DNA from 3 places in the Streptomyces sp. BBFR51 genome. Region 3 is predicted to be linked to each of the others. Evidence: riboswitches for the same ligand, from Rfam matches in the RefSeq annotation. Region 3 holds a riboswitch; each other region holds the start of a gene.

Region 1 (9,727 bases), 7.8 Mb from region 3:
GACCAGGTTCTCCAGCGAGGCGCGGATCTCGGGCCAGCCGCGGGTCTTCAGACCGCAGTCCGGGTTGACCCACAGCCGCTCCGCGGGGATCGCCCGCAGACCGGTGCGCAACAGCTCGGCCGCCTCCCCGGCGCTCGGCACGCGCGGCGAGTGGATGTCGTACACGCCGGGTCCGGCCTCGCGCGGGTAGCCGGAGGCGGCCAGTTCGCGCGCCACCTGCATGTGCGAGCGGGCGGCCTCCAGACTGATGACGTCCGCGTCGAGGTCGTCGATGGCCCGCACGATGTCACCGAACTCCGCGTAGCACATGTGGGTGTGGATCTGGGTGTCCGGCCGCACGCCGCCGGTGGTGAGCCGGAACGCCTCGGTGGCCCAGGCCAGGTAGGCGGCCCGGTCCGCCGCGCGCAGCGGCAGGGTCTCGCGCAGCGCGGGCTCGTCGACCTGGACGACCGAAGTGCCCGCCGCCTCCAGGTCGTTCACCTCGTCCCGCAGGGCGAGGGCCATCTGGCGCGCGGTGTCCGCGAGGGGCTGGTCGTCGCGGACGAAGGACCAGGCGAGCATGGTGACGGGGCCGGTGAGCATCCCCTTGACCGGCCGGTCGGTGAGGGACTGGGCGTACGCCGTCCAGCGCGTCGTCATCGGTTCGGGGCGGGAGATGTCTCCGGCCAGGACCGGCGGCCGTACGTAGCGGGTCCCGTAGGACTGCACCCAGCCGTGCTGGGTCGCCAGGTAGCCGGTCAGCCGCTCGGCGAAGTACTGGACCATGTCGCCCCGTTCGGGCTCGCCGTGCACCAGGACGTCCAGGCCGGTCTTCTCCTGGAAGGCGACGACCTCCCGGATCTCCGCCCTGATCCGCTCCTCGTAGCCCTCCGTGCCGATGCGGCCCGCCCGCAGGTCGGCGCGGGCGGTGCGCAGTTCACCGGTCTGCGGGAAGGAGCCGATCGTGGTCGTCGGCAGCGGTGGCAGCCGCAGGTGGGCGCGCTGGGCCGGGGAGCGCTCGGCGTACGTCTGGGAGCGGCGGTCGTCGGCCTCCGTGACGGCGGCGGCGCGGGCGCGGACGGCCGGGTCCCGGGTGATGGGGGAGCTGGCTCGGGAGGCGAGGTCGGCGCGGTTCGCGGCGAGTTCGGCCGTGACGGCACCGGTGCCCCGGGCCAGGCCCCGGGCGAGGGTCACGGTCTCCGCGAGCTTCTGCCGGGCGAAGGCGAGCCAGCGCAGGATCTGCGGCTCGACGTCCCGCTCCGCGGCCGTGTCGAGGGGGACGTGCAGGAGGGAGCAGGAGGCGGACACGTCGACGCGGTCGGCCAGGCCGAGCAGGGTGCCGAGTGTGCTCAGCGACCGGGACAGGTCGTTCACCCAGATGTTGCGGCCGTCGACCACCCCGGCGACCAGCCGCTTTCCGGGCAGTCCGCCGACCGCGGCGAGACCTTCCAGGGTGGCCGCACCGGCCTCGGTGAAGTCCAGCGCCAGGCCCTCGACCGGCGCCTTGGCCAGCACGGGCAGGGCCTCGCCCAGGTGGCCGAAGTAGGAGGCGACGAGCAGCTTCGGCCGGTCGGTGCGGGCGCCCAGCTCTCGGTAGGCCCGCGCGACGGCGTTCAGCTCGGCCGGGGTGCGGTCCTGGACCAGGGCGGGCTCGTCGAGCTGCACCCACTCTGCGCCGGCCGCGCGCAGGTCGGCGAGGACCTCCGCGTAGACGGGCAGCAGGCGGTCGAGGAGCGTGAGGGGTTCGAAGCCGGCGGGGACGCCGGGCGCTGGCTTGGCCAGCAGCAGGTAGGTGACGGGCCCGACCAGGACGGGGCGCGCCGTCAGTCCGAGGGCGAGGGCCTCGCGCAGCTCCGCGACCTGCTTGCCCGAGTCCGCCGCGAACCGCGTGTCCGGGCCCAACTCGGGCACCAGGTAGTGGTAGTTGGTGTCGAACCACTTGGTCATCTCCAGCGGCGCGACGTCCTGCGTGCCCCGGGCCATGGCGAAGTACCCGTCGAGCGCGTCGGCGGCCACCGCGGCCCGGTGGCGTTCGGGGACGGCGCCGACCATGACGGTGGTGTCCAGCACGTGGTCGTAGTACGAGAAGTCACCGGTGGGCACTTCGTCGAGGCCGGCTGCGGCCAACTGCCGCCAGGTGGCGCGGCGCAACTCCCCGGCGGTGGAGTGGAGGGCGTCGGCGTCGACGCGACCCCTCCAGTAGCCCTCGATCGCCTTCTTCAGCTCCCGGTTCGGGCCCTGGCGCGGGTAGCCGTACACGGTGGCGTGTGCGGCGGCGGACGTACGGGTCACGGAGATCTCCTTCGCGAGACGAATCCCTGAGATCCCGGGGACGGGACGAGGCAGCGAAGGGTGGCGGACCGGGCGGTGGAAACGCGCGTGGCACGGCGCGTCGTCCGCCTGGTGTGTTCGCCGACCCGCCCTCGAGGTCACCGGGATGTCCGCGCACGAGTGGCTCGCGCACGGGCAGTTGGCAGGTCTTCGGACTCGCGGGCCCGTCCCTGTCGTCCAGGACGCCTACTGGCCGTCGCTTCCCAGGTCCTTGTCGCCGGACCCAGTGCGTATGACGGCGGTCGTTCCCACTCACCGCTGCGGGGCAGTCCCGGATTCCCACCGGGTTCCCTCTTGCGACGCGTCCCGCCTGGCGGACGGGGCGAACCAGCTGCACCACCCACCCTACCGGGACCGGGCGCGGGAGGGGCCGGTCGTGTCCGGCACGTGGACGGCGAGGTGAAGCACGCCGCCCCGCGTCCTACTGCTGGGCCGGGTGCGCGCGATCCTGGTCCGGGGTGCCGGAGCGGCGACGGCAGTCCGCGTCGTGCCGTGTGCCGAGGGACGTCCACCACCGCTCGCAGCAGTCGTCGCCCAGGAGGACGCGGGCGGCGGCGGGGCGGGTGCACTCCGGGCCGTGCACGGCGCCGTCGGAGTGCCGCCAGAACGCGCAGCACGGCTCGAGACCGGTCCCGAGCGGCTGCCGCAGCCGGGGGCGGGCCAGGCGCTCGGCGCGCTGTGCCCGTACGAGACTTCGCCGGTGCAACGCGCTCTCACGGGCGGCACACCAGGCGAACACCGCGGCGGCGTACAGGCCGGGCGCGGCGAGCCAGGGATGGTGGGTGGCCGCGTATCCGGCGGCAACGACAAGGAGCGCGGCGGCGGCACGGCACGCGCGGGCGGTGCGCAGGCTCGGCGTCACAGGGGGACTCCCGTGGGTCGGCGGGGGAGAGGGGCTCGGGTCATCATCCGTATGCCCCCTGTTCGCCGTCCTACGTCCCCCGGTCGCCCCCTCCGGAGCCGCCGACCGGGTCCGGCCCCGCCGGCGCCCGGCGGAAAACCCGTTGCGGGCACCCGCCGCCGCCCCCGACCCTTTCCTCATGTCTCCCGCCGACCTGCGGCCGGCCACACTCGCCGACGCCCCCGCCATCACCGGACTCCTCAACGAGATAGACCGGATCGAGATCGGCAGGCCCGAGACCGACCAGCACACCGTCGAAGCCGACCTGAAGCATCAGCAGACCGACCTGACGCGGGACTCGTGGCTCGCCTTCGACGACGGCCGGCTGGTGGCCTACGGGCTGCTGTGGGACGAGTCCGGCGGGGAGCGCGTCGACATCGACCACTACGTGCTGCCCGACCACCAGCGGACCGGTCTGCGCGTGCTGGCGGCCATGGAGACCCGCGCCCTGGCCAAGGCACGGGCGAACGGCGCGGAGCGCGCCGTGGTCCACCTGCACCTCAACACCCGGCCCACGACCGACACCGCACTCCTCGAGGAGCGCGGCTGGAAGATCGTCCGGTGCCACCACGTACTGCACCGCGCGGTGGACCCGGCGGCCGACCTCCCGCCCCGGGCCCCGGCCGGTGTCCGGGTGCGGGCCTGCACCACCGAGGCGGACCGCGTCCGCGTGCACGAGCTGTACCAGCGGTCGTTCGCGCGGCACTTCGACTTCCAGCCGCGCGAGTACCGGCTGTGGCTGGACGACATCGACGCCGCGGGTCTCGACTGGTCCCTGGTGTGGATCGCCGCCACCGACGACCTGGGGGACGCCGCGTTCCTGCTGGCCCGGGACGACCGCGAGGCCATGGGCTGGATCCGCGGCATCGGCGTGGTGCGCGAGGCCCGCGGCCGGGGCCTGGGCGGGTTCCTCCTGCGCCACGCCTTCGCGCAGTTCGCCGCCCGGGGCCGGGACACGGTGGGCCTCGGTGTCGACACCGCGAACGCGACGGGCGCCCCGCGGCTGTACGGCCGCAACGGCATGACGGTGCACTTCGCGGTCGACACCTGGGAAGCCGTGCTCGCCTGACGGCGCCCGGGCCCGGCGCGGTGCCTTCCGGGCGGGGACCGCGGTCCCTCAGAGCACCATCGCGATCGCCACCGTCACCGCACCGAGCAGCGCGACGTACGTCCAGGAGTCACCTGGAGCGGCCCCGCTAGGAGCGCTCCCTCGCATGGTGGCCCAGGGCCGCGCTGCGGCTCGTCGCCAGGTGATGGAGGACCAGCGTCTGGACGCGGTCCACGTCGCGGGCCGCGATGGCCTGGTAGAGGGCGTCGTGTTCGAGGGCGACGGCCAGCAGGTCGTCGTGCTGGCCCATGAGCCAGCGCAGCCGGCTGCGCAGGACCCGCTCGAGTTCGTTGAGCAGCTCGTTGGCGGCCAGCGAGATGACCGTCTGGTGGAAGTCTGCGGCCGCCCGGCGGGCGCGTACCGGGTCGTCCGCGCGGGCCGCCTCGAGTTCGGCGTCCACCGTCGCGCGGAGCCGGTCGAGGCCCTCCCGCGTGTGCCGTTGGGCGGCGAGCCGGAACCCCAGGGTCTCCAGGCCCGAACGGACCTCGTCCAGGTCGGCGATGTCGCTCGTGGTGAACTCCCGCACGACCGCCCAGGTCCGTGGTCTCGGCGTCACCAGACCCTCGGACACCAGCGTCCTGAGGGCCTCCCGGACGGGGAGCCGGCTCACCCCGAGGGACTCTGCCAGCTCCCGTTCGACCAGTCGGCTGCCCGGGCCCCGCACCCCGTCGATGATGTCGTCCCGCAACCGCCGCGTGACCCGCTCGGACTCGGGCGTGAAGCCCTCTGACGCAGCCATCGCCGTCCTTCGTCGTCGTCCCGTTCCGAGTCACGCCGACCGCGCCGTGCACAGCGGTGGTCGGGCGGCCCGTCAGAATACCCCGCGGCCTGCGGCGGGCCGCGGTGCGGGAGGCGCGCGCAGGGATCAGCCGGTGCGGGGAGGCCAGTTGACGATCCGCTTGGGGCGCGGACGGGCGTAGGTGCGCACCTTGGACGTGGACAGGCCCAGCCGGACCAGGGACTCCGCGACAGTCACCGCGGCGGCGACCCCGTCGACCACGGGCACGCCGGTGCGCTCCACGACGCGTTCGGCGAGCCCCGCCATGCCTCCGCAGCCCAGGCAGATCACCTCGGCCCGGTCGTCCTCGACCGCGCGGGCGGCCTGCTCGGTGATGGCGTCCACGGCGGCCTGCTCGTCCCGCTCCAGCTCGAGTACGGCGAGCCCGCTGGCCCGCACCGAGGCGCACCTGGCGCTGAGCCCGGCCACCTCCAGCCGCTCCTCGATGAGGGGGACCGTACGGTCGAGGGTGGTGACGACGCAGTAGCGGCGGCCCAGGAACTGCGCGGTGCTGGCCGCCGCCTCGGTGATGTCGACGACGGGCACGTCGAGCAGTTCCTGGAGTCCCTCCCTGCCGTGTTCGCCGTATCCGGCCTGGATCACCGCGTCGAAGGGCTCCGGGTGGGCACGGACGGTCTCCATGACGGCGACCGCGGCGAGGTAGCTCTCGTAGTTGCCCTCCACGGACTCCGCGCCGAAGGCCGGTGTCAGCGGGACGATCTCGGTGTCCGGCAGGGCGGCGCCGGCCGCCTGCTTGCCGATCGCGTCGGTGATGGACTGCGTGGTGTTGACGTTGACCACGAGGATGCGCATGGGTGGGCGTGGGCCTTCCGCTCGGGTGGGGGTGTTCCGCGACGGCGGCGGAGCCGGGGTGTTCCGCGACGGCGGTGGAGCTACTCCGCGGCGACGGCGATGGACTCGCCGTCCACGTCGCGCAGCGGCGAGGCACGGTCGGCGATCAGCGCGTACAGCGCGGCGGCGATGATCGCGCCGACGAACCAGGAGAACCCGGCCGCGGCGTGGAAGTAGGGGACCAGGGCGACCACGACGGCGAGCGCGGCGCTCGGGACGAAGGCGGCCACGGCCCGCGGGTTGTAGCCGCGCCGGTAGTGGTACTCCGAGCCCGCGTCCTCGGTGTAGAGCGCCGGCACGTTCACCCGTGACCTCCGCAGCAGCCAGTAGTCCGCCATGATCACGCCGAACAGGGGTCCCAGCAGCGCACCGAGCCCGCCGAGGAAGTAGTTGACGACGACCGGGCTGTTGTAGAGGTTCCAGGGCGTGATCACCAGGCCCAGGACCGCGCTCACCAGACCGGCACGGCGGAAGTCGAGCCGGTGCGGGAACAGGTCGACCAGGGCGTAGATCGGCGCGACGAAGTTGGCCAGCAGGTTCACCGCCACCGTGAGGGCGATCAGACACAGTGAGGCGACGGCCAGCAGGAACATGTTGGGGATGGTCCTGACGATGTCCGTCGGGCTGGTGATGACCTGCCCGTCGAGGGTGAACTGGGCGCCGCTGAGGACCGCCACGATGCCGGCGAAGAAGAGCATGTTCACCGGGATGCCGATCACGTTCCCGCGGACGATGGAGCCGCGGCTGCGCGCGGAGCGGGTGAAGTCGCAGAAGTTCAGTACGAAGGTCCCGTAGATCACCACCCACAGGGCGGCCGCCTGCAACACCTGGAGCCACATCGCGCCGCCGGTGAGCGGCTCGTCGATCGACACGGAGACCGAGCCGTCCGCCCGGACGAACATCCACACCGCGAGCGCGCACATCGTGAGCAGGGTGGTGGGCGCCGCGAACGCCATGTACCGGCGGATCATCTGCATTCCGTAGCTGACGATGAGTACCTGGAGGGCCCACAGCACCAGGAAGGTGATCCAGCCGAGCGTCGACTGCCCGAGCAGGGAGTTCGTGTCCAGCCGGGCCAGGCCGGGGAACATGGCCACCAGGAGGGCACTCAGTACGGCGGACGCCAGATAGGTCTGGATACCAAACCAGGCGATGGCCACGGCGCCGCGGACGCCGGCCGGAATCTTCGCTCCCCTGATGCCGAACGCGATGCGGCTCATGACCGGGAACGGGACGCCCGTCTTGTGCCCCATGAATCCGGACAGGGTCAGCAGCAGGAAGAGCAGGACCGAGGCGAGCGCGAAGGCGGCGAGGATGCCCCACACGTTCAGGCCGAGGGCGAACAGTCCGATGGCGAACGCGTAATTGCCCAGGCTGTGCACGTCGTTGGCCCAGAGGGTGAAGACGTTGTAGGCGCCCCAGCGGCGTCCCTCCCGCTTCGTCGGGGCCAGGTCGTACGTGTAGAGGCCGGAGCTGGTGGCGGCGTCGCCGGCCTGCGCGGACGAGCGGGGGTCTTCCAGGGCAGTCATACGGGACTCCTGGGATCAGGTGCGGGGGTTGGATGATTCCACAAAGCGGAAGCGGCTTTCCGGTGCACAGAACGTAGTTTTCGCCAAACCGCACCGTCAAGGGGTCTGCGGCAAATGGAATACCATTTCTGGCCTTGTTGACAGCCCGCCGGAGCCTCCCTAACCTGACGCCCCGCCATTACATCGATGTAAAAGATGCTGCGGAAAGGACCCTCCGTGCCTCCCAGCCCCTCACACCGTCCCCGGGCGCACCTCGGCCTGCTCCTCGCCGCCCTTCTCGGGCTCGTCGTGGGCCTGCTGCCCGCGTTCACCGCACCGGCCGCCGCGGCGCCGTCCGCGTCCGAACCCCGTGCCGGGGCCGCGGCGGCCGGCACGTTCCGCAACCCGCTCAACAGCGGGCCAGACCCCTTCATGACGCACTGGAAGGGCAACTACTACCTCACCACCACCCAGGGCGGCAGCATCAAGATGTGGCGCTCCCCGTCCCTGGGCACCCTGGCGACCGCGGACCCGGTCACGGTGTGGACGGACACCGACCCGTCCCGCAACCGCAACATCTGGGCCCCGGAGTTCTACCGCTTCGGCGACCGCTGGTACCTGTACTACACGGCCGACGACGGCGTCGACGACCACCACCGGCTGTACGTCCTCGAGTCGGACCGCGACGACCCGGCCGGGCCGTACCACTTCAAGGCCAAGCTCGCCCCGCCCAACCACGGAGACGACTTCGCCATCGACGCCGGCATCCTCCAGCTCGGCGGCCGCCTCTACCTCGCCTACAGCGGCATCAACCAGTACCAGCACAACGGGATCAACATCGCGCCGATGTCCAACCCGTACACCGTCTCCGGCAACGCGGTCGCCATCAACGCGGCCGGCGGATGCCCCGAGGTGCGGGAGGGGCCGGAGTTCCTGTACCGCAACGGACGGGTGTGGATGACGTACTCCACCTGCGACACCGGCAAGCCGGACTACCAGGTCTGGATGATGTCGATGCCGCAGAACGCCGACCCGCTGGTGCCGGGGAACTGGCAGCAGCACCAGGGCGCGGTCTTCTCCCGGGCCGACGACCGGGGCGTCTTCGGCCCCGGCCACCACGCCTTCTTCCAGTCGCCGGACGGCACCGAGGACTGGATCGTCTACCACGCCAAGACCACGTCGGTGAACACCTACAGCAACCGCACCACCAGGGCGCAGAAGTTCACCTGGCGGGCCGACGGCAGCCCCGACTTCGGACGCCCCCTCGCGATGGGCGCCACCCAGAACCTGCCCTCCGGCGACCCCGGTTCCGGCAACTACTGGATCAACGACGACGGGCGCTCCAGCGGTCCCGGCGGTGTCACCTACACCGGCGACTGGAACTCCGGCACGGGCTGCGCCACGCAGTGCTTCTGGAGCGACGACCACTGGAGCGACCGGGCGGGCGCCACGGCCACCTTCTCCTTCACGGGCACCAGGATCGCCCTGCTCTCCGTCAAGGACACCGGCAACGGCTATGCCGCCATCAGCGTCGACGGCGGTGCCGAGCAGCGGGTGGACTTCCACAACTCGATCCGCGTCGGTGAGGCGGTGCAGTACGTCAGCCCACGGCTCGCGAACGGCGGCCACACCCTGCGGATCCGGGTCACGGGGGAGCACAACTCCCAGTCCGGGGCGTCCTTCGTGAGCGTCGACCGCGCCGAGGTCTACACGAACTGACCCGCACCCACCGCGACCGGCCGGCGCGTCAGCGTCCCGCGTGGCCCTCCGTGCTCTCCCTCAGGACGAGCCGGTGGGCCACGATGCGGTCCTGGGGCGCCTGCACCCGCGCATCGGCGCCGTCGGGCGCGCCGTCCGGTGCCGTCGCCTCCTCGATGCGGTGCTGGAGCAGTTGGACGGCGACCTTGGCCACCGCCCCCTTGTCGGGGGCCACCGTGCTCAGCGTCGGCACGCTGAACCGCCCGCCCTCCACGTCGTCGAACCCGATGACGGCGACGTCCTCGGGCACCTTGACGCCGTGCTCGTGCAGCGCGCGCAACGCGCCCAGCGCCAGCTGGTCGTTGAGGCAGAGCAGCGCGTCGAATCGCGGGCCCTCCCGCAGCGCCCGCGCCACGGCCCGCGCGCCCTCGGGCATCCTGAACGCGTCGACCGGCACCAGGGCGGCCGGATCGTAGGCGATGCGGGCCTTCGCCAAGGCGGCCCGGAAACCGCGGGTGCGGGCCTCGGCCGTGCCCAGCCCCGGGGCGTCGTGGCCGCCGACGGCGAGGATC
Region 2 (9,727 bases), 1.9 Mb from region 3:
CGCACGGCGCCGAGTTGTATCGCCAGCACGGCGACGGCGGCGGCGGTGAGCGTCACGACGGCCGTGGTGGGGGAGCCGATGGCGACCGCGGCGATCACGGCGACGGCGAGGGCGGCCTCGGCGAGGTTCAGCGCCCGGAAGACCCTCCGGCCGATGCCGAGCCCGATGGGGATCGTCACCCCGGGGGCCCCGAACTTCAGCGGCGCCTCCAGGAAGGAGATCGCCAGCACCATGCCGAGCCACAGGAAGGTGACGGCGCCTGCCACGGCTGCCGAGGTCGAGTCCATCGTTGTCGTCCCGTCTCTTTCTGGTGGTGCCAGGCCTGGTGGTGCCAGGTCTGGTGGTGAGGCGTCAGGTGAGGGGAGAGCGCGAGAGGGGGCGTCGCGCTCACGCGACCGCGGTCACGCGGCCCCAGTCGCGGACAGATGCGCCAGGCAGGCGTCGGGCTCGGCGAACGGCTCCAGTCGCACGGCCGCCACGGGGGCACGCAGCTCGGCCAGGGCACCCTGCATCAGGCCCAGGTGCAGCGGGCAGACGATCGAGCCGTGCTCCTCGGCGAGTTCGAGGAACGGGCAGTGCCGCAGCCACACCCGGTCCGTCGGGCCGTCGTCCCCGGCCGGGCGGGGATCGAAGCCGAGATCGGCGAGCATGGCGGTCAACCGGCCGGTCGCTTCGGCGGCGGTCGGCCGGTGCGCGGGGGGCACCCGCTCGACCAGGTGCCTTCCCCAGTCGCGGCCCGTCTCGGTGGCCGCGGCCGCAGCCTCGGCGCCCGTTCCGGTGGAGGCCAGCCGGCTCAGCAGCATCCGGGCCAGCAACTGGTAGTGCCGTTTCCCGCCGCGGTCCATCCCGCCGCGCGCGGCGTAGACCGTACGCGGCCGTCCCGGGCCCGAGGGCCGCTCCACCGTCCGCTCCACGTGCCCCTGCGACATGAGGGCGTCGAGGTGGAAGCGCACCGTGTTGGGGTGCACGTCGAGCAGCTCGGCGACCTCGGTGACACCCTGGGGGGCGACGGCGTCGCGCAGGGCGTCGAGCACCGCGCGGCGGCGTGGGGAGAGGGGCTCCGTTTCCTCGCTCGACGGCATGATGTCAGTCCTCCCGGGCCGGTGCGGCAACTCGTCGGTGCAGGGGAATGCCGAATTTCTCCAAATGGTACATGTAATAATCGGGCGCCATGGAACACCCCGCGGTGCGGGGTGGCAGCGCAGGTCGAGAGGAGCACCGTCGTGACATCGTCGTCCGAGGTCTACATCGAGGGCACGGCGGCCGACCCGGTCGTCCGGGCACAGGCCGTCGTCCGCGACGCGCACAGCCGACTGCGGGCCGGTCTCGCGACCGTCGCGCAGGGCACCTCGGCGGGCGGCGGGCAGAGCGAACTGGTGGAGTTCTGCACCGGTGAGCTGCGCCGCCATCTCGCCGCCACCGAACAGACGCTCTACGCGGCCGCCTCCGGCGCGGCAGGCACCCGCCTCCTGGTGCGCGCCCTGCGCACCACCGCCGCGTCCCTCGACCGGCGCATCGACGAGGTGGCCGGTGCCGGGAACCCCGCTTCCGCCGCGGCCGCCGCGCGCTCCGTCGAGGCGATCCTGGACGTTCACCTGACGACCGAGGAGACGGTCCTGCTGCCGGCGCTCGCGGAGCTCCCCGGTGCCGATCTGCCCAGTCTCGTCGCGGATCTGACCACCCTGCTCGAAGGCGGCCGACTGGAGACCCCGGCGGTCGTGGACGTCCGCGACATCCCCCACGGGCAACGGCACCCGCGGATCTTCGCCCGTTACGCCCGCCTCGCCCCGGGGGAGGGTTTCGTGCTGGTCAACAACCACGACCCCAAGCCACTGCGACGCGAGTTCGAGGCCACCCACCCGGACGCCCACACCTGGGACTACGTCGAATCCGGCCCCGAGATCTGGCGGGTACGCATCGGCAAGGCCGCCGTCGAGGGCTGACGCCGCGAGCCCTGCCGTGGGCCAGGCGGCTCAGTCGGCCAGCGCCGCCAGCTCCTCCGCCGTACGCGGGCCCGTCGCCGAGTCCGCCAACAGGCCCCGCGCCCGCAGCAGTCCGGCCGCCGCGACGCCCCAGGGCAGCCGCAGCCCCGCCTGCCGCAGCAGGTCGGTGCGGGCCAGCGTCGGGGCGGTCGGGCCGGTGTGCACGCCGTCCGGGGTGAGCAGGGCCGCGTCGTCGGACCAGCGCAGGGCGAGGTCGACGTCGTGGGTGGCCATCACCACGGTGGTGCCGCCCGCGCGCAGCCGGTCCAGGGTGGCGAGCAGCCGCTCCTGCCCGTCCGGGTCGAGCCCCGCGGTCGGCTCGTCGAGGATCAGCACCCGGGGCCGCATCGCGACCGCCCCGGCGATCGCGGTCCGCTTGCGCTGCCCGTACGACAGCAGGTGCGTGGGCCGGTCGGCCAGCGCCGCGATGTCCAGCGCGGCGAGCGCCTCCCCGACCCGGGAGCGGACCTCCGCGTCGGGCAGCCCGAGGTTCAGCGGCCCGAAGGACACGTCCTGGCCGACCGACGCCGCGAAGAGCTGGTCGTCCGGGTCCTGCACCACCAGCTGCACCGTGGTCCGCAGCCGGGTCAGCCCCTTGCGGTCGTACGTCACCGGCTCCCCGCCGACCGTCAACGTCCCCGCACGCGGCCTGAGTCCGCCGCTGAGCAGCCGCATCAGCGTGGTCTTGCCACTGCCGTTGCGGCCCAGCAGCGCCAGCGCGCGCCCCTCGCGCACCGCGAAGTCCAGGCCCACCAGCACGTCCGGGCCCTCCTCGTACGCGAACGACGCGCCCCGCAGGGCGACCAGGGCCGGTTCCGGTGACTGCGCCGGTCCGCTCACGACAAGGGTCCTTCCAGTACGAGGGTCAGACAGGCCAGCGCCGCCAGCAGCGCGACGCTCGCCGCGGTGAAGGGCGCCGAGACGCGGGCCTCGGGCACCAGGACCCGCAGGGTGCCGTCGTAACCGCGCCCGGCGAGCCCCGACTGGAGCCGCGCCGCCCGGTCGAAGGCCCGTACGAACGCCGTGGCGCCGAGACCGCCGAGCGAACGCCAGGTGGCCGCCCGGGTGGTGTGCCCGAGCCGCGCGGCCTGCGCCTGGCGGATCCGGCGCACCGAGTCCAGCAGCAGGAAACTCATCCGGTACGTCACCAGCGCCACGTCCACGACCGGCGCGGGCACCCCGGCCCGCACCAGCCGGGGCAGCAGGTCCGACATCGGCGTGGTGAACGCGAACAGCAGCACCCCGAGCGAGGCCGCCGAGGTACGCAGCAGCAGCTCACCGGCGCGCACCGCACCGCCGTCGGCCACCGAGAGGAATCCGTCCGGGCCGCCCACCTGCACCAGCAGCGGAAGCGCCCCCGTCACGCAGAACCCCAGCGGCACCCGGTACGCCCGCCACAGCCCGCGCCGGGGCACGCCCGCCGGGCCGAGCAGCACGGTGAGCGCCGTCACCAGCACCAGCGCCGCACCCGGCCAGGGCGGCAGCGAGATCGCCAGCACGGTCAGGCCGAGCCCGAGCACGGCCTTGTCCACGGGATGGCGGCGGCGCCAGCGACTGCTGTGCGCCGCCGCGTCGATCGGCAGCACTCAGTCCCCTTCGGGGGTGTCCCGCGGTGCCGCCGTCGCCGCCGACGCCCGTTCCTCGCCCTGCCGCCGACCCCGGCGCAGACCGAAGTAGTACGCCAGCACACCCGCGCCGAGCGCGGCCTGAAGCGCGAACAGCGCCGACTCGATCTCCCCGGACGGCGGCTCGTACAGCGGCGAGAACCAGGGCTCGTAGTCCGGCTCGATCTCGGTGATCGCCGTCTCCGCCTCGGCGTCGGCACCGGCGAACGGCTCCTCCTTGTGGTCGCCGAGCCCCAGCACCAGCGGGAGCACCGCCAGCGCGGCCACGGCGAGCAGCAGCAGGGCGTTGACCTTCGTGTTGCGCTTCACCGGGCCACCGCCTCCCGCTCACCGGAGGAGGCCTTGCCGGCCTTGGTCAACAGGACGCCCAGCCGGGTCAGTTCCCCCTTGCTGGACTGCACGAGGAGCCGCATCACGACCACCGTGAGCAGGCCCTCGCTCACCGCGAGCGGGAGCTGCGTGACGGCGAAGATGGACCCGAACTTGCCGAGCGCGCCCAGGAAACCGCTGCTCGGGTCCGGGAAGGCCAGCGCCAGCTGCACACTGGTGACGCAGTAGGTGGACAGGTCGGCGACGAACGCGCCGAAGAACACGGTGACCATGAGCGGCACGTCGTAGCGGCGCAGCAGCCGGTAGACGCCGTACCCGGCCCAGGGGCCGACGATCGCCATCGAGAAGACGTTGGCGCCGAGCGTGGTCAGCCCGCCGTGCGCGAGCAGCAGCGCCTGGAAGAGCAGCGTGATGGTGCCCAGCACCGCCATGATCGGCGGTCGGAAGAGGATGGCACCCAGGCCGGTGCCGGTGGGATGTGAACAACTCCCGGTGACGGACGGCAGTTTCAGGGCCGACAGCACGAACGTGAAGGCCCCGGAGGCGCCGAGGAGCAACGTGCTCTCCGGGTGCTCCCTGACCTCACGGGTGAGTGACCGTACTCCGTGGACGACGAACGGCGCGGACGCGACACCCCAGGCGATCGCGTGCGCCGGTGGCAGAAAGCCCTCGGCTATGTGCATGGCTCAGCAGACCCTCTCCAGCACCTCGTGGATGGACGACGCGCCTTGGCCGGTCTCCTGGCTTACGGGTACCACCGCCCGTGCTCCGCCTTCCCGGGTCGCAAGGACCCAGTGGCTGCCCCTGAGGGCCGGAGCCGGACTTCCCGATTCACAGTGGCGAGGGCCGCACCGGCATCACACCGGATTTCCCGTTCACCAAGGCGTGGCGACAGTAGTGCGCCCACGGGGGTGGTGACAAGCGGGCCTCGGGCCCGGCGGACGCCCTGCCCGCCCGCCGGACAGGCCTCAGGGCTGCGGAAACAGCTGGCGGCGCCGCTCCGTCAGCCGTCGCCTGTCGTCCTCGCTCAGCGCGGCGAAGGTCTCCGCGCGGCGGCGGTGCAGGGCCCGGCGCTCCTCGTCGGTGAGGGTCTCGGCGTAGCGGCGCCGCGCCTCGCTCAGGCGGGCCACCTCTTCGGGGGTCAGGGGTCGTTCCACGGCGGTCATCTCCTCGATCACTTCCAGGTAGGCCTCGGTCGTGGTCCCGGCCGAGGCGTCGAGCGCGTCCAGCACCCCGAGCAGCCGGAGCCGCAGCTGCGCGGTCTGCCGCAGCCGCTCCTCGACCACGTCCAGTTGCCGCCGGATCAGCCGCGCCGGGTCGTGGTCCGGCTCGGCGTCCAGGACCGCGCGGATCTGCGTCAGGGGGAGCCCGAAGCTGCGCAGCGCCAGGATCCGGTGCAGGCGCCGGACGTCGGCGGCGTCGTAGCAGCGGTGCCCGCCGCCGGTGCGGGCGGACGGGGTGAGCAGGCCGAGCCGGTCGTAGTAGCGCAGGGCGCGGATGCTCAGGCCGGTCTCCCGGGCGAGTTCGCCGATGCGCCGGGTGCCGTCGTTCGCGTGCGTCATGGGCTCCTCCACGGGTGTACACCCGAGGCTAGAAGGTGACGCGGCGGCACCTTCAAGCCCCGGTCGGCCTCAGTGGCGCCGGCCCCGGTCGGTCCTGCCGACCACCCTGTCGCGCATCCGGGTGGTCAGCGCGGTGGCGGCGGCCGTGAGGAACACGAAGCTGTACGTGATCTGCAGCACGGTCACGACCCGGGCGGCCTGGCCCCGCGGGGTGATGTCCCCGTACCCGACGGTGGCGAGCGTGACCACGGTGAAGTACAGCGCGTCGACGCGGGTGTGCAGGCCGTTGAACTCGCCCGGCTGCTTGGCCAGGGCGTAGTACGTCGCCGAGAAGACGTGCACGGACAGGACGATCAGCAGGGAGATGACCACCCCGGGCCGGCTCTCCGGCCGGTCGAGCAGCACGTGCCGGATCTGCCGGAGCAGCAGCACGGCCACGACGGTCAGCAGCAGGGCGAACAGCACCCAGCTCAGCAGGGGGCGCTGCGGACCCAGTTGGTCGAGGGGGAGGAGGAAGTAGGCCACGACCACCGCCGCCGCGATCCCGGTCCTGACGATCCAGGGCCGGACGGTGTTCCAGGCGGTGTTCCGGGCGGTACGGGATCCGGCGGGCCGACGCTCCGTCACCGCGCCGCCCCCTCCGTCGACGCCCGGCCCGCCTCCGGGTCGGCCCTGCGCACCAACTGGGCGACGATGAAGGCGACGACCGACGCCATGACGATCAGCGGCATCTGGTCGTGGGCGTCCCGGCCCATCAGCAGCACCGCCAGTACGGCGCTGGCCAGCGGCAGCCCCGTCACCGCGGCCGCCGCGGCGGAGATGCCGAGGGCGAGGGCCGGGGTCGTGCCGAAGCCGGGCAGCCCCGAGCAGGCCAGGGCCGTCGCCGCGCCCAGCAGCACGGCCGGGAAGATCGGGCCGCCGCGCAGGCTGCCCAGCGCGATGCCCCAGGCCAGCCCCTTGCACGCGACCAGCGCGACCAGCGCCCCCACGGACCAGACGTGCGGGTGGGCGGCGAGCTGGGCGAGGGTGGCCTGGCCGGACAGCGCCGCCTCGGCCGGGGAACGGCCGGTGATCAGCGCGTACGCGGCGACACAGACGCCGACCGCGGTGGCGCAGACGACGGTGCGCAGCGCCGTGCGGTGCCGCGTCCAGGTGACCGTGCGCCGGCCCAGTTCGCGGGCCAGCGTGATCAGTACGGCGATCAGTGCCGCCGTGGGAAGGCCCCACAGGAAGTCGCCCACGTCCGGGTTGGCCTCGGGCGGCAGCTCGGGCAGGGACAGCGCACCGATGTCCAACCCCGTCCACTGCCCGAAGCCGGTGAAGACCAGGGCGCCCGTCGCGCTGGCCAGCAGACAGGGCAGCAGCAGGGCGACCAGCTGGGTGCCGGCCAGCCCCGCCCCCTCGATGAGCAGGACCGCCGCGGCCACCGGACCGCCGAGGATCGTGGAGATCGCGGCGGTGGACCCGGCCGTGGCGAGGATCGCGCTCGCCCGCTGGTCCGCGCCCGCGCCCGCCCGCCGCACCGCCAGCAGGGCGAGGCCGCTGCCGACGGCCATCAGCGGCGCCTCGGGGCCCAGCACCACGCCGAGCGGCAGCGTGGCCAGCGCGGCGAGGACCGCGCCGGGCAGTGCGCGGGGGCCGACGGGTGCGCCGCCCAGGCCGTTCACCGGCAGATGACCGCCGCCGCCCGGCATCCGGGTCACGATCGGCGCCAGGATCAGCCCCGCCAGCACCAGCGCGGGCAGCGGCCACCACCACGGCGGCGTGTCGTAGCCGGCCGCCTCGGGCAGCGACGTCCACACCCAGTGCTGCAACTCGTGCTGGAGGCCGACGAAGAAGAAGCAGGCCAGCGCGATGGGCACGCCGAGGAGCACACACAGCAGCAACAGCCGCCGGTAGCCGGGGCTGAGCAGCGTCTGCCGCAGGGACTGCTCGGCACGGGCCGGGACGGCGTTCGCCGGCGCGGTCACCGCACTCGCCCGCGCGGTCCGCGCCGGGGCGGCGGCCGACTCGTCACACGCTCTCCTTCGTCCACGCCACTCCCTCCCGCGGTCCGTCGCGCGCGCGGTCGCGGGTCCGGTCCAGTCAACGCGAGGGCGCGAGGGGCCGCATGCGCACGCCCAGGGCGCGGTTCACCCGTCCGGCGGGCCCGCGTGGCCGGGGCGCGCGGTCGCCCGCAGGCTCAAAGCGACCTGTCGGTGCCGTCGGCGCCGGTGGGCGAATGCCCCGTACGGGGGACACAGAAAGGATTCCGCTCATGAGCCAGCACGCCGAACCCTCTCCCGGCCGGCCGTCCCACGGCGGCGACGCCTCCTGGGCCCAGCGCTCGGGCGGCGACCGCACCAGCGGCTGGGTGACCGGCGGTGTCGTCTTCGCCGGCGTACTGCTGCTGCTGAACGGCGCCCTCGCCGTCCTCCAGGGCATCGCGGCCATCGCCGAGGACGACGTGTACGCACGTATCGGCACCTACGTCTACGAGATGAGCCTCACCGGCTGGGGGATCGTCCACGTCGTCCTCGGCGCCCTCGTGTTCGTCACCGGGTTCGGCCTGCTCAAGGACATGACCTGGGCGCGCATGGCGGGCATCGTCCTCGCCTCGCTGAGCCTGATCGCCCAGTTCCTGTTCCTGCCGTACTCGCCCGTCTGGTCGGTGATCATGATGGCGATCGACGTGTTCGTGATCTGGGCCCTGGCCAGCCGCCAGGACAGCTCGGCCCGGACCTGAGGCACCGCCACCGGCCCTCGGCCATCGGCCACCGGCCCTCGGCCACCGGTCCTTGGCCACTGGCCCTCGGCCACCGGTCCTTGGCCACTGGCCCTCGGCCCTCGGCCATCGGCCCTCGGCCATCGGCCCTCGGCCATCGGCCATCGGCCCTCGGCCACCGGCCACCGGCCACCGGCCACCGGTCCTCGGCCCTCGGCCACCGGGTTAGCGGCGACGCAGGCAACGCGCCAGCGCCGCCGCCGCGCCGATGGCGGCCACAGTCGTGCCCGCGAGGGCCAGAGCCCGCGCGCCGCGCCCGGGAGTGCCCGGCCGGACGCCCGGCGCGGTGCCGTACGCGCTGCCCGGCACCCCGGTGCCGCCGGCCGCGCCGGGCAGTGCCGAGGCCAGCAACTCCGCCAGGTGCACGCCCTCGTGGCCGCCGCTGTCGAACTCGTGGATCTGGGTACGGCAGCTGAACCCGTCGGCGAGCACGACGGTCGCCTCGTCCTCCGCCCGCAGCCGCGGCAGCAGCACCCGCTCCGCACACGCCTCGCTGACGTCCAGGTGACCGCGCTCGAAGCCGAAGTTGCCCGCCAGCCCGCAGCAGCCGGAGTCCAGCCGCTCGGCGTCCACCCCGGCCCGGCGCAACAGCTCCTGGTCGGTGTCCCAGCCGAGCACCGCGTGCTGGTGGCAGTGCACCTGGGCCAGCGCCCGCGCGGACCGCTCGGGCACCTGCGGCGGCTCGTAGCCGGGGGAGTGCTCGGTGAGCAGCTCCGACAGCGTCACCGTCTGCTCGGCCAGCCGGCGCACGTCCTGGTCACCGGGGAACAGCTCCGCCGCGTCCGCCCGGAACACCGCCGTGCAGCTCGGTTCCAGCGCCACGACCAGGCCGCCCGCCCGCACATGGGCGGCCAGGGCGCGCACGGTGCGGGTGAGGACCTTCTCCGCCGTGCCGAGCTGCCCGGTCGAGATCCAGGTCAGTCCGCAGCACAGCGGTTCGTCCGGCAGCTCCACCCGCCAGCCGGCGTGCTCCAGCACCCGTACCGCCGCCCGCCCGACGTGCGGGTGGAAGTGGTTGGTGAAGGTGTCCGGCCACAGCAGCACCGACCCGCGCCGTCCGTCGCCCTCCGGTACGTGGTCCGCGAACCACTGCTCGAGGGTGCGCTCCGCGAACAGCGGCACCTCCCGGTCCGCCACCCCCGCCACCAGCACCGCCGCCTTCGACAGCGGCGGGGTGTGCGTGAGCGCGTTGACGACCGGCGCGAGCCGGGTGCGGCCCACGACCCGGGCGAGCGCGGGCAGCCAGCCCATCGACCAGTCGGAGCGCGGCCGGCGCCACGGCCGCCCCTCGTAATGGTGGGACAGGAACTCCGCCTTGTACGTGGCCATGTCCACGTCCGCCGGACAGTCCTTCTTGCACCCCTTGCAGGCCAGGCACAGATCGAGGGCGTCCTTGACCGCCTCCGAGCGCCAGCCGTCCTCGATCGCCCCGTCGCCGTGCCCGTCGAGCATCTCGAACAGCAG
Region 3 (9,727 bases):
CTGGGCGTCGTCGCTCGCGAGGAAGGCGACGACCGGGGCGACGTCGCGGTCCGGGTCGCCGAAGCGGCCCAGCGGCACCTTCGCGGCGGACTGCGCGTACTGCTCGGGCCGGGCCTCGGCCCACTGGGCCACGCCCGCCGTCAGGGCCATCGGGCAGACCACGTTGACGCGGATGTTCAGCGGCGCCCACTCGTTGGCCACGACCCGGCTCAGGCCGCGGATGGCCTCCTTCGCCGCCGCGTAGGACGCCTGGTTGGGCTGGCCGTCGAGCCCGGCACCGGAACCGAAGTTGACGACCGACGCGTTGCCGGACTTCCTGAGTTCGGGCAGGGCGGCGAGCATGAAGTTGCGCGTGGCGTACAGACCGGTGTTCATGGCGAGGTCCCAGTCCCCGTCCGTCTGCTCCTCGAACGGCTTCTGCCGCGACACACTCGCATTGTTCACCAGTACGTCGAGTGCGCCGAAGTGCTCGACGGCCGTCGCGACGGCGAGGTCGGCCACGGCCCGGTCGGACACGTCGCCGCACCGGAAGACGACCGATGCGCCCAGTTCACGGGCGAGGGCCTCCCCGGCCTCCTGCCGCAGGTCGACGACGACGACCCGGGCACCGCGTGCGACGAACAGTCGGGTGATGGCCCCGCCGATGCCGGAGGCACCGCCGGTGACGATGGCGGACTTGCCCCGCAGGCCCGGTGAACTCATGGCTGCTTCCCCTGCTCCGTGTATCGCATGTGCACTATGCACTCGATATGCACAGTACATATTGACGTCAGGGTGTGCAAAGGGAGGACACCTCACAGCGCCGCGCACAGCGGCCCTCCTCGAGCAGTACGGCCTCCTCGGCCAGCGCCCGCACCGCGGGCAGGTCGTGGCTGACGAACAGCAGGGCGGTGCCGGCCGGGGCGAGCAGGCGGGGCAGCGCGTCGAGGACCCGCTGCCGGGAGACGGTGTCGAGGGCCGACGTCACCTCGTCGCACACCAGCAGCGCGGGGCGTGCCGTCAGCGCCCGCACCAGCGCACAGCGCTGGAGCTGGCCGCCGGAGAGCCGGTCGGGGGTCCGGCGCAGCAGCCCCTCGTCGAGCCCCAGCTCCTCGGCCGCCTCCGTCGCCCCGGCCCTCGCCTCCGCCTTCGGCAGGCCGCGCAGCAGCCGCGCCGTGTCCGCGAGTTGGTCCAGGACCGGGCGGTGCGCCTCGAAGGACCCGGCGCTGCTCTGGTGCACGTACTGGACGACGCGGCGTTCGGCGGTCGAGCGCCGGTCCAGGCGGCGCGGCAGCGGGCGCCCGGCGAACCGTACCTCCCCCTGGGTCGGCGTGGTCAGGCCGGCCAGCACCCGGGCGAAGGTCGTCTTGCCCGCACCGGAGGGTCCGAGCAGCGCGGTCCTGCTGCCGGGTGCGAACGCCATCGACACCGGCCCGGTGAGCAGGTCGCCGGTGCGACGGCGTACGGCGACTTCCGAGGCGGTGACCTCGCCGAGGGCGTCCGGAGCCGGGGCGGGCACTGCCCCGGCGGCCCCCGGGACCGGCCCGGTGGGGCGTTCGGCGGCGAGCAGGTCCCGGGTGGCCCGATGCCGGGCGGCGGCCGGTCCGGTACGGGGGCTCGGGCCGCCGGTGCCGGGGCCGGGGCCGCCGTTGCCGAGGACGTCCGCGGTCCGCCCGTGGTCCACGCGGCGGCCGTGCTCGAGTACGACGACCCGGTCGGCGGTCTCCCGCACCAACGCCAGGTCGTGGCTGAGGAGCAGCACGCCGGCGCCGTCGTCGGCCAGGGCGCGCACCGTGTGCCCCAGCGCCCGGGTCAGGGCCGGGTCCAGGCCGCTCGTCGGCTCGTCCAGCACCAGCAGCCGCGCCCCGGTGACCAGGGCGGAGGCGAGTGCCAGGCGCTGCTGCTGGCCGCCGGAGAGCTGGTGCGCAAAGCGTCGGCGGACCGTCTCCCAGTCCAGACCGGCCGAGGTCAGCGCGCGGCGCCCGGCGGCCCTGCGTTCGGTCCGGCCCGGGTGCCCCAGGGCGGCCAGTTCGGTCAGGGTTCCGCCGGCCCGGCGGACGGGGTCGAGCACGGTCTCGGGGTGCTGGGGCAGATGCGCGGCCACTCCGGCGCGGGCCGCGGGGCGCCGGCCGGGAGGCAGGAGCAGCAGGTCGGTGCCCGCGAGGAGGACGCGTCCGGTCAGTCGCACACGGTCCGCGGCGGCGCCGAGGACGGCCAGGCCGAGTGTCGTCTTGCCGCTGCCCGACGCGCCGACGACGGCGGTGACCAGGCCCGCCTCGACGGTCAGCGCGACCCGGTCCAGCAAGGGACGCGCCGCCCCGTCGGCATGCGCGCAGACCTCCGCGACGTCGAGCAGCGGCACGTGGGCGCCGGGAGCGGTCACCGGTCTCTCCTGTGGTGGGCGAGGGCGTGGTCCACGAGAAGGTTGCCGCCGACGCACAGTGCCGTCAGCAGACCGGCGGGCACCAGCACGGCGGCGGGCTGGGTGAACAGGGCGTCGCTGTTGCGCTCGATGAGCACCGCCCAGTCCGGGGAGGACGCGGGCAGGCCGAGACCGAGGAAGTTGGCGGAGGCCAGCAGGTACAGCACGACGGAGAACCGGCCGCCCGCGTCGGTCGCCAGGGGTGCCGCCAACTCCCGTGCCAGGTGGCGGAAGTGGATGTAGGCCCAGCCGCGCCCCTGCATGCGCAGCGCCTCGACGACCGTCCGGGAGCCCGGGGACAGGGCGGCCGAGCGCACCAGGCGGGCGACGGCCGGGACTTGCAGCACTCCGGCGACCGTCACCAGCCAGTACCAGTCACGGTGTCCCGTCGCGGCCAGGGTCATCAGCACCAGCAGTCCCGGGAAGGCGAGCAGCAGGTCCAGTGCGCGCATCACCGTCTCGTCGAGGCGGCGTCCCGGGCCGGCCGCCAGCAGTCCCAGCGGCACCCCGGCGGCCAGGCCGACCAGCAGTGCGCCGAGGGCACTTGCCAGTACCGAGGCTCCTCCGTGCAGGACGAGCCAGAGCACGTCGCGGCCGATGACGTCCGTGCCGAGGGGGTGCCCGGCGCCCGGCGGCCGTGACGGCAGCGCGCCCCGCGTCGAGGGCGCGTCCCCGGCCACCAGCGGGCCCAGACAGGCGGCGAGGACCGGCACGCCCAGCAGCGCCAGAGCGGTCCACGGGCGGCCGCGGGCCGGGGCGGCGGCACGTGCGACGGCGTCCTTCGTCCACGGGGTCACGCGGTCACCTCCCGGCGCGGCGCCAGCCGGTGGGCGACCAGGTCACCGGCGAGGTTCACCGCGACGGCGGTGCCGGCGAACAACAGCGCGTACGTCTGCACCTGGGGCAGGTCCCGGTTCTGCACCGCCTCGACGAAGCCGGTGCCGAGGCCGCGGAAGCCGAACACCGCCTCCACCAGCACGGCCCCACCCAGCAGCCCCTCCACACATCGCGCGAACTGCTGGGCGGCCGGGCCGAGGGCGCCCGGCAGCACATGACGGAGCACCACCGTCCGCTCCCGCACGCCCAGCAGCCGCAGGTGGCGGGCGACGGGACCGTGCCGCTGGGCCGCCACCCCGGCGCGGATCTGCCGGGCCAGGTCGCACAGGTGACGGCCCGTCAGGACGGTGACGGGCAGCACGAGTACGGCTGGCTGTGCGAGCAGCGTGGCCGTGTCCATGCCGACGGCGGTGGCGGGCAGCAGTCCGGCCCACAGCGACACCGAGGCGACCAGCAGCAGGCCGAGCACGAACTCCGGGACGGCGTGCAGCACCACGGCCGCCGTGTTGAGCATCCGGTCCACCCGGCTGCCCTCCCTGAGCCCCGACACCGTGCCGAGCAGCGGCGCCAGCACGGTGACCAGCAGCAGCGCCGGCAGGCCCAGCAGCAGCGTCACTCCGGCCCGGCGGCCGATGTCGTCGCCCACCGGCAGCCCGGTCGTCAGGGAGGTGCCGAGGTCGCCGGTGACCAGGTGGCCGAGCCAGTGGCCGAAGCGCGTCCAGGCCGGCTCGTCCAGGCCCAGCCGGGTACGGAGCGCGGCCACCTGTTCGGGGGTGCCCAGTTCGCCCCGGAGCACGTCGGCGGTGTCGCCCGGCAGCAGGGAGCCCACGGCGAACACGGCGACCAGGACCACGAGACACTGGAGGACGGCGAACAGGGAGCGGCGCAGGACGTAGGCGCGCACGTCAGCCGACGCGGACCCGGTCGAAGCGGGCCCAGTCGTGCGAGTTCGGCGGGGCGGCGCGCAGGCCGCTCACCGACCGGGCGACGGCGTCGTTGGCGTCGGAGAACGCCCACACCAGCAGCCCCGACGCGTCCCGGGCGATCTTCTGCGCACGGGTCAGGAGCGCGAGCCGTTGCCGCTCGTCCCGGCTGGTGCGGGAGCGCTCCAGCAGTTCGTCGAACTTCTTCGAGGCGTACTGCGTCTGGTTGCGGGCCGCGCCGCCGCGGACCCGTTGCTCGAGGAAGTCGGAGACGGGGAGGGTCGAGGTGGTGTTGAAGGCGGCGACACCCTTGGTCTTGATCTCGCTGAAGTACGTGCTGGACGCCCGGGTGTTGGCGGTCAGCCGCAGCCCCACCTCGCGCAGCTGCCCCGCCATGAGGTCCGCGGCCGGCTCCCAGGCGGCGTCGACGGAGCTGGTCTCGACGGTGAGGTGCAGCCCCTGCGCACCGGCCTGCTTCACCAGCCGCCGTGCCTCCTCGACGTCCCGTTCGCGGGGGCCGAGGTCGTCCGGGTAGCCGTGCAGGCCCAGTCCGAACAGGTCGTTGCCCACCTCGCCGTGGCCGGCCAGGGCGACCCTGACCAGTTCCTCCCGGTCGATGCCCAGTTGTACGGCCCGCACCAGCCGGGGATCGTCGAACGGCGTGCGGCCGGTGCGCAGCAGGAGCTGCTGCGCGGTGGCGCGCCGCGCGGTCAGCAGCCGTGTCGAGCCGTCCTGCTTCAGCCGTTCCACGGAGGCGCCCGCCATGTCTGCGGCGTAGTGGACCTGGCCGGACAGCAGCGCGTTGAGCCGGGCCGACTCCTCGTTGGCGGGGACGATCTCCAGCTCGGCGATGTGCGGGGCGCCGTCCCAGTGGTCCGCCCAGCGCCGGAAGCGGGCGGTGCCGCCGGGCGTGAACGACACGTAGGTGAAGGGGCCGGAGCCCACGGGCTCGTGGAAGTCGGTCGTCCCGTCGGGGACGATCTCGGTTCCGGGGCCGGCGAAGGCGGTGGGGAACTCGAAGTTCGGGGCCTTCAGCACGAGGACGACGGAGCGTTCGCCGTCGGCCGCGCTCGCGTCGAAGTCGATCGCGGAGAGCAGCACTTGGGAGGGTGAGCCGGTGGCGGGGTCGGCGGCCCGGCGGTAGCTGTAGAGCACGTCCTTCGCGGTGACGGGTTTCCCGTCGTGGAACGCGGCCTTGCGCAGCCGTATGCGCCACCGGGTGCCGGAGGCGTCGCTCTCCCAGGACTCCGCGAGCCGCTCGCGCACGGACATGTCGTCGGCGTACGTGCCCAGCGTGTCGTACAGGGCCTTGGCGCGGGCCTGGTCGACGAAGTTGGGGGCGACATGGGGGTCGAGGGTCTCCTGGGAGCCGCCGGCCGTGAACGCGGCCCGGAACCGGTCGCCGCTCGCTCCGTCCTTGCCGTCCCCGGCGCAGCCGGTGAGCAGACCGGACGCGGTCAGCGCCAGGGCGCCCGAGGCGGCCAGCACCCCCCGTCTGCCGGGTTCGGGCCGCCGTACGGTCTCCGTGCGGGCATGCGTCGTCACAGCCGATCCTCTCCGGGGTGTCCTCGCCCCTGCCTGCGGACCGGCGACGGGTCAGTCTCCTGGCTTCCGGATCGTCGCTCGCCTCCGCCTTCCCGTCCGCTCGCGCGGACAGTGGCGTGCAGGAGGATCGCTCCCCGGTCACAGTGGCGGGACCGCGCCGGACTCGCACCGGCTTCCTGGTCCCCGTCGCCTCTTGCGCCCATTCTGGCCCACGCGGGGGTGCGGTCCGCGACCGGGGCCGGTCCGTGCGCCTCCCCGGTCCGTGCACATCCCCGAGCCGCCGGGCCGCCCCGAGTGCTCCATCCCACCTCCGGGCACTATTGCATGACTGTCGCAACAACTTATTGAATGCATATGCTGATCCGTCGAAACGATCAGCAGACAGTCAGCAGGAAGGTGCGTACGCATGCCGGTCCCCCTGTCCCGCCGCAGCGTCCTCGCGGCGGCCGCCGCCGCGGGTGCCGGTCTGCTCACGGGCTGCCAGGCGTCGGGCGGTTCGGGTTCCTCCACGCCCCGCGAGGGCGGGAGTCTGCGAGCCGTGTTCCCGGGCGCGGGGGTCAAGGAGACGATGGATCCGCACGCGCAGCGGCAGTTCGTCGACATCGCCCGTCACAAGGCGGTCTTCGACAAGCTCGTCGACCTGGACGCCACCCTGCGGCCCGTGCCCCGGCTGGCGCGTTCCTGGTCCAGTGACGACTCGGCCCGCGTCTGGCGGTTCGAGCTGCGCGAGGCCCGCTTCCACGACGGGCACGCCCTCACCCCCGAGGACGTCCTGTACAGCATCTCCCGGATCCTCGACCCCGACGCCGCGGACCATCTGGCGAAGAAGTCGCTGTCCCACGTGGACCTCGCCAACTGCCGCGCCGTGGGACGGCACGGCGTCGAGATCTCCCTCACCCGGCCCAACGCGGAACTGCCCACACTGCTGGCCATGACCGGCACGGCCGTCGTCCGAGACGGCTGGAACGACCCGGGGCGCCCCGTCGGCACCGGCCCGTTCCGTTTCGTGTCCTTCACCGGCGGACGCGAGTTCACCGGCCGCCGGTTCGACGACCACTGGGGCGGCGCCGCCCACCTGGACGAGGTGCACATCCTGTCCGCCGAGACCGAGGCGCGGGCCGCCGCCGTGCGCGCGGGCGAGGTGCACTACGCGCACGAGATGACGCCGACCTTCGCCCGTACGGTCGAACACGACAGCCGGGTACGGGTGGTGGCGACCGCGCGCAGCGGGGTGCAGGGCTTCGCCCTCAAGACGGACCGGCCCCCGTTCGACGACCCGGACGCGGCGCTGGCCGTCAAGCTCCTCCTCGACCGCGAGCGGCTCGTGGACGTGGTCTGCGCGGGCCGCGCCGAGATCGGCAACGACCTGTACGGCAAGGGGTTCACGTACTACCCGGACGGCCTGGAGCAGCGCGAGCGGGACGTCGCGGAGGCCAGGCGGCTGCTGCGCCGTACCGGCCTGTACAACAAGAAGGTCTCCTTCTACACCTCCACCGCCGCGGACGGCTTCGCGCAGGCCGCGCACCTGTTCACCGAGCAGGCGGGTGAGGCCGGACTGCGGGTGGAGATCGTCAACGGGCCCCCGGAGTCCTACTTCACGGACGTCCTGAGCAAGGGCACCGTCACCAACCACCGGTGCGGGGCCATGCCCATCCCCACCTACATCAGCGAACGGCTGCTCACCGACGCGCCGCAGAACGCGACCGCCTGGGAGCGCCGGGACTTCGACGAGGCCTTCGCCGCCGCGCGGGCCGTCACCGACGACGCGGCACGCACCCGCGCGTACCGGTCGGTGCAGACGACACTCCGCGATCGTGGCGGCCTGGCGCTGTGGGCGCACCCGGAGTGGCTGAACGCCGTCTCCCGCACACTGCGGGGCGTGAAGGAGGCTCCGCCCAACACCGTGGACTGGGCGCGGTTCGACACGGTCTGGCTGGACTGAGGTGCTGCGGTACGCGCTGCGGCGGTGCGGGTGGACCGTCGTCCAGCTCGCCGTGCTCGGCGTCGTCGTCTTCCTGCTGACCAATCTGCTGCCGGGCGACGCGGCCACCGTCGACTTCAACGAGCAGGCCGGTCTCGACCAGGTGGCTCAGCTGCGCGAGCAGATGGGTCTCGACCGGCCGCTGGGTGAGCGCTTCGTCGACTGGGCGGGGGACCTGCTCACCGGTGACCTCGGCACCTCGCTGGTGGGCGGCGGTCCGGTGAGCGACGCCCTGTTCTCCACCGTCGGGGTGACGGCCACGCTGGCCGGCGTCACACTCCTGCTGCTGGTCCCGCTGGCCGTCGCCGTCGGCCTGTTGACGGGGCTGCGGGCCGGCGGCCGTACGGACCGTGTGGTGTCCGCCGTGACGCTGACCCTGACGTCGATACCGGACTTCGTGCTGGCCCTGCTGCTGGTGGCGTTCTTCTCGCTGCGGCTGGGCTGGCTGCCCTCCACGTGGGTGGGCGCCGACGACGGCTGGTGGCAGCGCCCGGAACTGTTCGTGCTGCCGGTGGCTGTCCTGCTGGCCCGCACCGTGTGTGTGCTGTCGCGGCAGATCCGGGCCGGCACGATCACGTCGCTCAACTCCGGCTACACGGTGCAGGCCCGCCGTCTGGGGGTGCCGCCGACGCGGCTGGTGCTGCGGCACGTGCTGCCCAATGCAGCCGTGCCGGGCGTACAGGAACTGGCCCGCACCGGGGACCAGTTGCTGGGCGGTGTACTCGTCGTGGAGGCGGTGTTCGCCGTTCCCGGCACCGCGACGGCGCTGGTGGCGGCCGTGCAGAACCGTGACGTGCCCACCGTCCAGGCGCTCACCCTGACCCTCGCCGCCGTCGCCTGTCTGCTCAATCTGGCGGCGGATCTCGTCACCCAGCGCCTGGCTCCCCGTTCGGAGGTGCTGCGATGAGCGGCATACGGTCCCGGCCCCGTCGGCGGGTGTGGGGCGGCGCGGTGCTCCTGGCGCCGCCGGTGGCGACGGCCGTCGTCGGCCCGCTGGTGACGTCCGCCGACATCCCTTCCGACGGAATGCCGTACGCCCTCGGTGACGGACATCCGCTGGGCACCGACGCGTTGGGCCGGGACGTGCTGTCGCTGGTGCTGCGTGGCGGGGCCAGCGCCCTGGGCGTGGCGTGCGCCGCGGTGGCCCTGGCCGTGCTCGTCGGCGGGGTGCTCGGGCTGGCGGCCGCGGCCTCTCGCAGCCGCTTCGTCGACGACCTGCTCATCCGGCCCGTGGAGCTGTTGCTGCCGCTCCCCTCGCTTCTGGTGATCAGTGTGGTGGGAGTCGGCTGGCGTGGGGACCCGGTCGCGGTGGCACTGGCGGTGGCCGCCCTCAACGTACCGGCCGTGGCGCGGCTGTTGCGGGCGGCGGCGCTCGACGCGGCCAGTGGCCCCGTCGCCGAGGCCATGCGGCTTCAGGGCGAGTCGCCGGCGCGGATTCTGTTCGGGCACGTCGGACGGGCCGTGCTGCCGGTGGCCGCCGCCGACGCGGGCACCCGGGTCGGCGCCGCGGTCTTCACGGTGGCCGCCGCCAACTTCCTGGGGCTGGGCCTGGACCCGACCTCGCCGGACTGGGGTGTGGTGATCGCCGCGAGCAGGGAGGCGCTGTTCGTGCAGCCCTGGGCGGTCTGCGCGCCGACACTGATGCTGGTGATGTTCACGGTCGGCGCCAATCTGCTGGCGGACGGCCTGCTGCCGCGCGCCGCGACAACCGAGGGGAAGGCGGCGGCGTGGAACCGGTGATCGAGGTCGGCGGCCTGACGGCACGCGCCGGTGGGGCCATGCTGCTGGACGGCGTCGCGTTCACCGTCGAGCCCGGCGAGGCGACCGCCCTGGTGGGGCCTTCGGGCAGCGGCAAGACCACCGCGGCGCTCGCCCTGCTCGGCGAGGCCGCGCCCGGGGTCCGGCTCACCGGCACGGTGCGGGTGTCGGGCACCCAGGTGGTCGACTCCGGTGGGCCGACCGGCTCGGCGGCGGAGGTACGCGGCCGGGTCGTCGCCTACATGCCGCAGCACCCGGCCCACGCCCTGAACCCGGCCCGGC

The links. Region 3 has a riboswitch for cobalamin ahead of ACGH7X_RS37735 (ABC transporter substrate-binding protein). Riboswitches for the same ligand answer to the same signal wherever they lie in the genome.
Region 1: it holds a riboswitch for cobalamin, as region 3 does, so the genes downstream of both, metE (5-methyltetrahydropteroyltriglutamate--homocysteine S-methyltransferase) here and ACGH7X_RS37735 (ABC transporter substrate-binding protein) in region 3, are expected to answer to the same signal.
Region 2: it holds a riboswitch for cobalamin, as region 3 does, so the genes downstream of both, ACGH7X_RS29400 (energy-coupling factor ABC transporter permease) here and ACGH7X_RS37735 (ABC transporter substrate-binding protein) in region 3, are expected to answer to the same signal.

What each region holds. Positions count from the first base shown of each region.
Region 1 is NZ_CP172448.1:530,316-540,042, reverse strand. Features, by position in the region: gene metE (5-methyltetrahydropteroyltriglutamate--homocysteine S-methyltransferase) at 1-2,277, opposite strand, end outside; cobalamin riboswitch at 2,434-2,657, opposite strand; gene ACGH7X_RS02460 (hypothetical protein) at 2,732-3,172, opposite strand; gene ACGH7X_RS02455 (GNAT family N-acetyltransferase) at 3,351-4,280, shown strand; gene ACGH7X_RS02450 (GntR family transcriptional regulator) at 4,408-5,058, opposite strand; gene ACGH7X_RS02445 (aspartate/glutamate racemase family protein) at 5,185-5,910, opposite strand; gene ACGH7X_RS02440 (NCS1 family nucleobase:cation symporter-1) at 5,991-7,478, opposite strand; gene ACGH7X_RS02435 (family 43 glycosylhydrolase) at 7,674-9,176, shown strand; gene ACGH7X_RS02430 (LacI family DNA-binding transcriptional regulator) at 9,205-9,727, opposite strand, start outside.
Region 2 is NZ_CP172448.1:6,425,798-6,435,524, forward strand. Features, by position in the region: gene ACGH7X_RS29370 (hypothetical protein) at 1-287, opposite strand, end outside; gene ACGH7X_RS29375 (helix-turn-helix transcriptional regulator) at 402-1,082, opposite strand; gene ACGH7X_RS29380 (DUF2249 domain-containing protein) at 1,224-1,943, shown strand; gene ACGH7X_RS29385 (ATP-binding cassette domain-containing protein) at 1,974-2,822, opposite strand; gene cbiQ (cobalt ECF transporter T component CbiQ) at 2,819-3,568, opposite strand; gene ACGH7X_RS29395 (energy-coupling factor ABC transporter substrate-binding protein) at 3,569-3,916, opposite strand; gene ACGH7X_RS29400 (energy-coupling factor ABC transporter permease) at 3,913-4,620, opposite strand; cobalamin riboswitch at 4,650-4,835, opposite strand; gene ACGH7X_RS29405 (MerR family transcriptional regulator) at 4,906-5,499, opposite strand; gene ACGH7X_RS29410 (potassium channel family protein) at 5,569-6,030, opposite strand; gene ACGH7X_RS29415 (chloride channel protein) at 6,123-7,469, opposite strand; gene ACGH7X_RS29420 (hypothetical protein) at 7,757-8,224, shown strand; gene ACGH7X_RS29425 (FAD-binding and (Fe-S)-binding domain-containing protein) at 8,429-9,727, opposite strand, start outside.
Region 3 is NZ_CP172448.1:8,307,487-8,317,213, reverse strand. Features, by position in the region: gene ACGH7X_RS37755 (SDR family NAD(P)-dependent oxidoreductase) at 1-702, opposite strand, end outside; gene ACGH7X_RS37750 (ABC transporter ATP-binding protein) at 770-2,362, opposite strand; gene ACGH7X_RS37745 (ABC transporter permease) at 2,359-3,198, opposite strand; gene ACGH7X_RS37740 (ABC transporter permease) at 3,195-4,142, opposite strand; gene ACGH7X_RS37735 (ABC transporter substrate-binding protein) at 4,144-5,706, opposite strand; cobalamin riboswitch at 5,759-5,887, opposite strand; gene ACGH7X_RS37730 (ABC transporter substrate-binding protein) at 6,113-7,648, shown strand; gene ACGH7X_RS37725 (ABC transporter permease) at 7,650-8,594, shown strand; gene ACGH7X_RS37720 (ABC transporter permease subunit) at 8,591-9,427, shown strand; gene ACGH7X_RS37715 (ABC transporter ATP-binding protein) at 9,415-9,727, shown strand, end outside.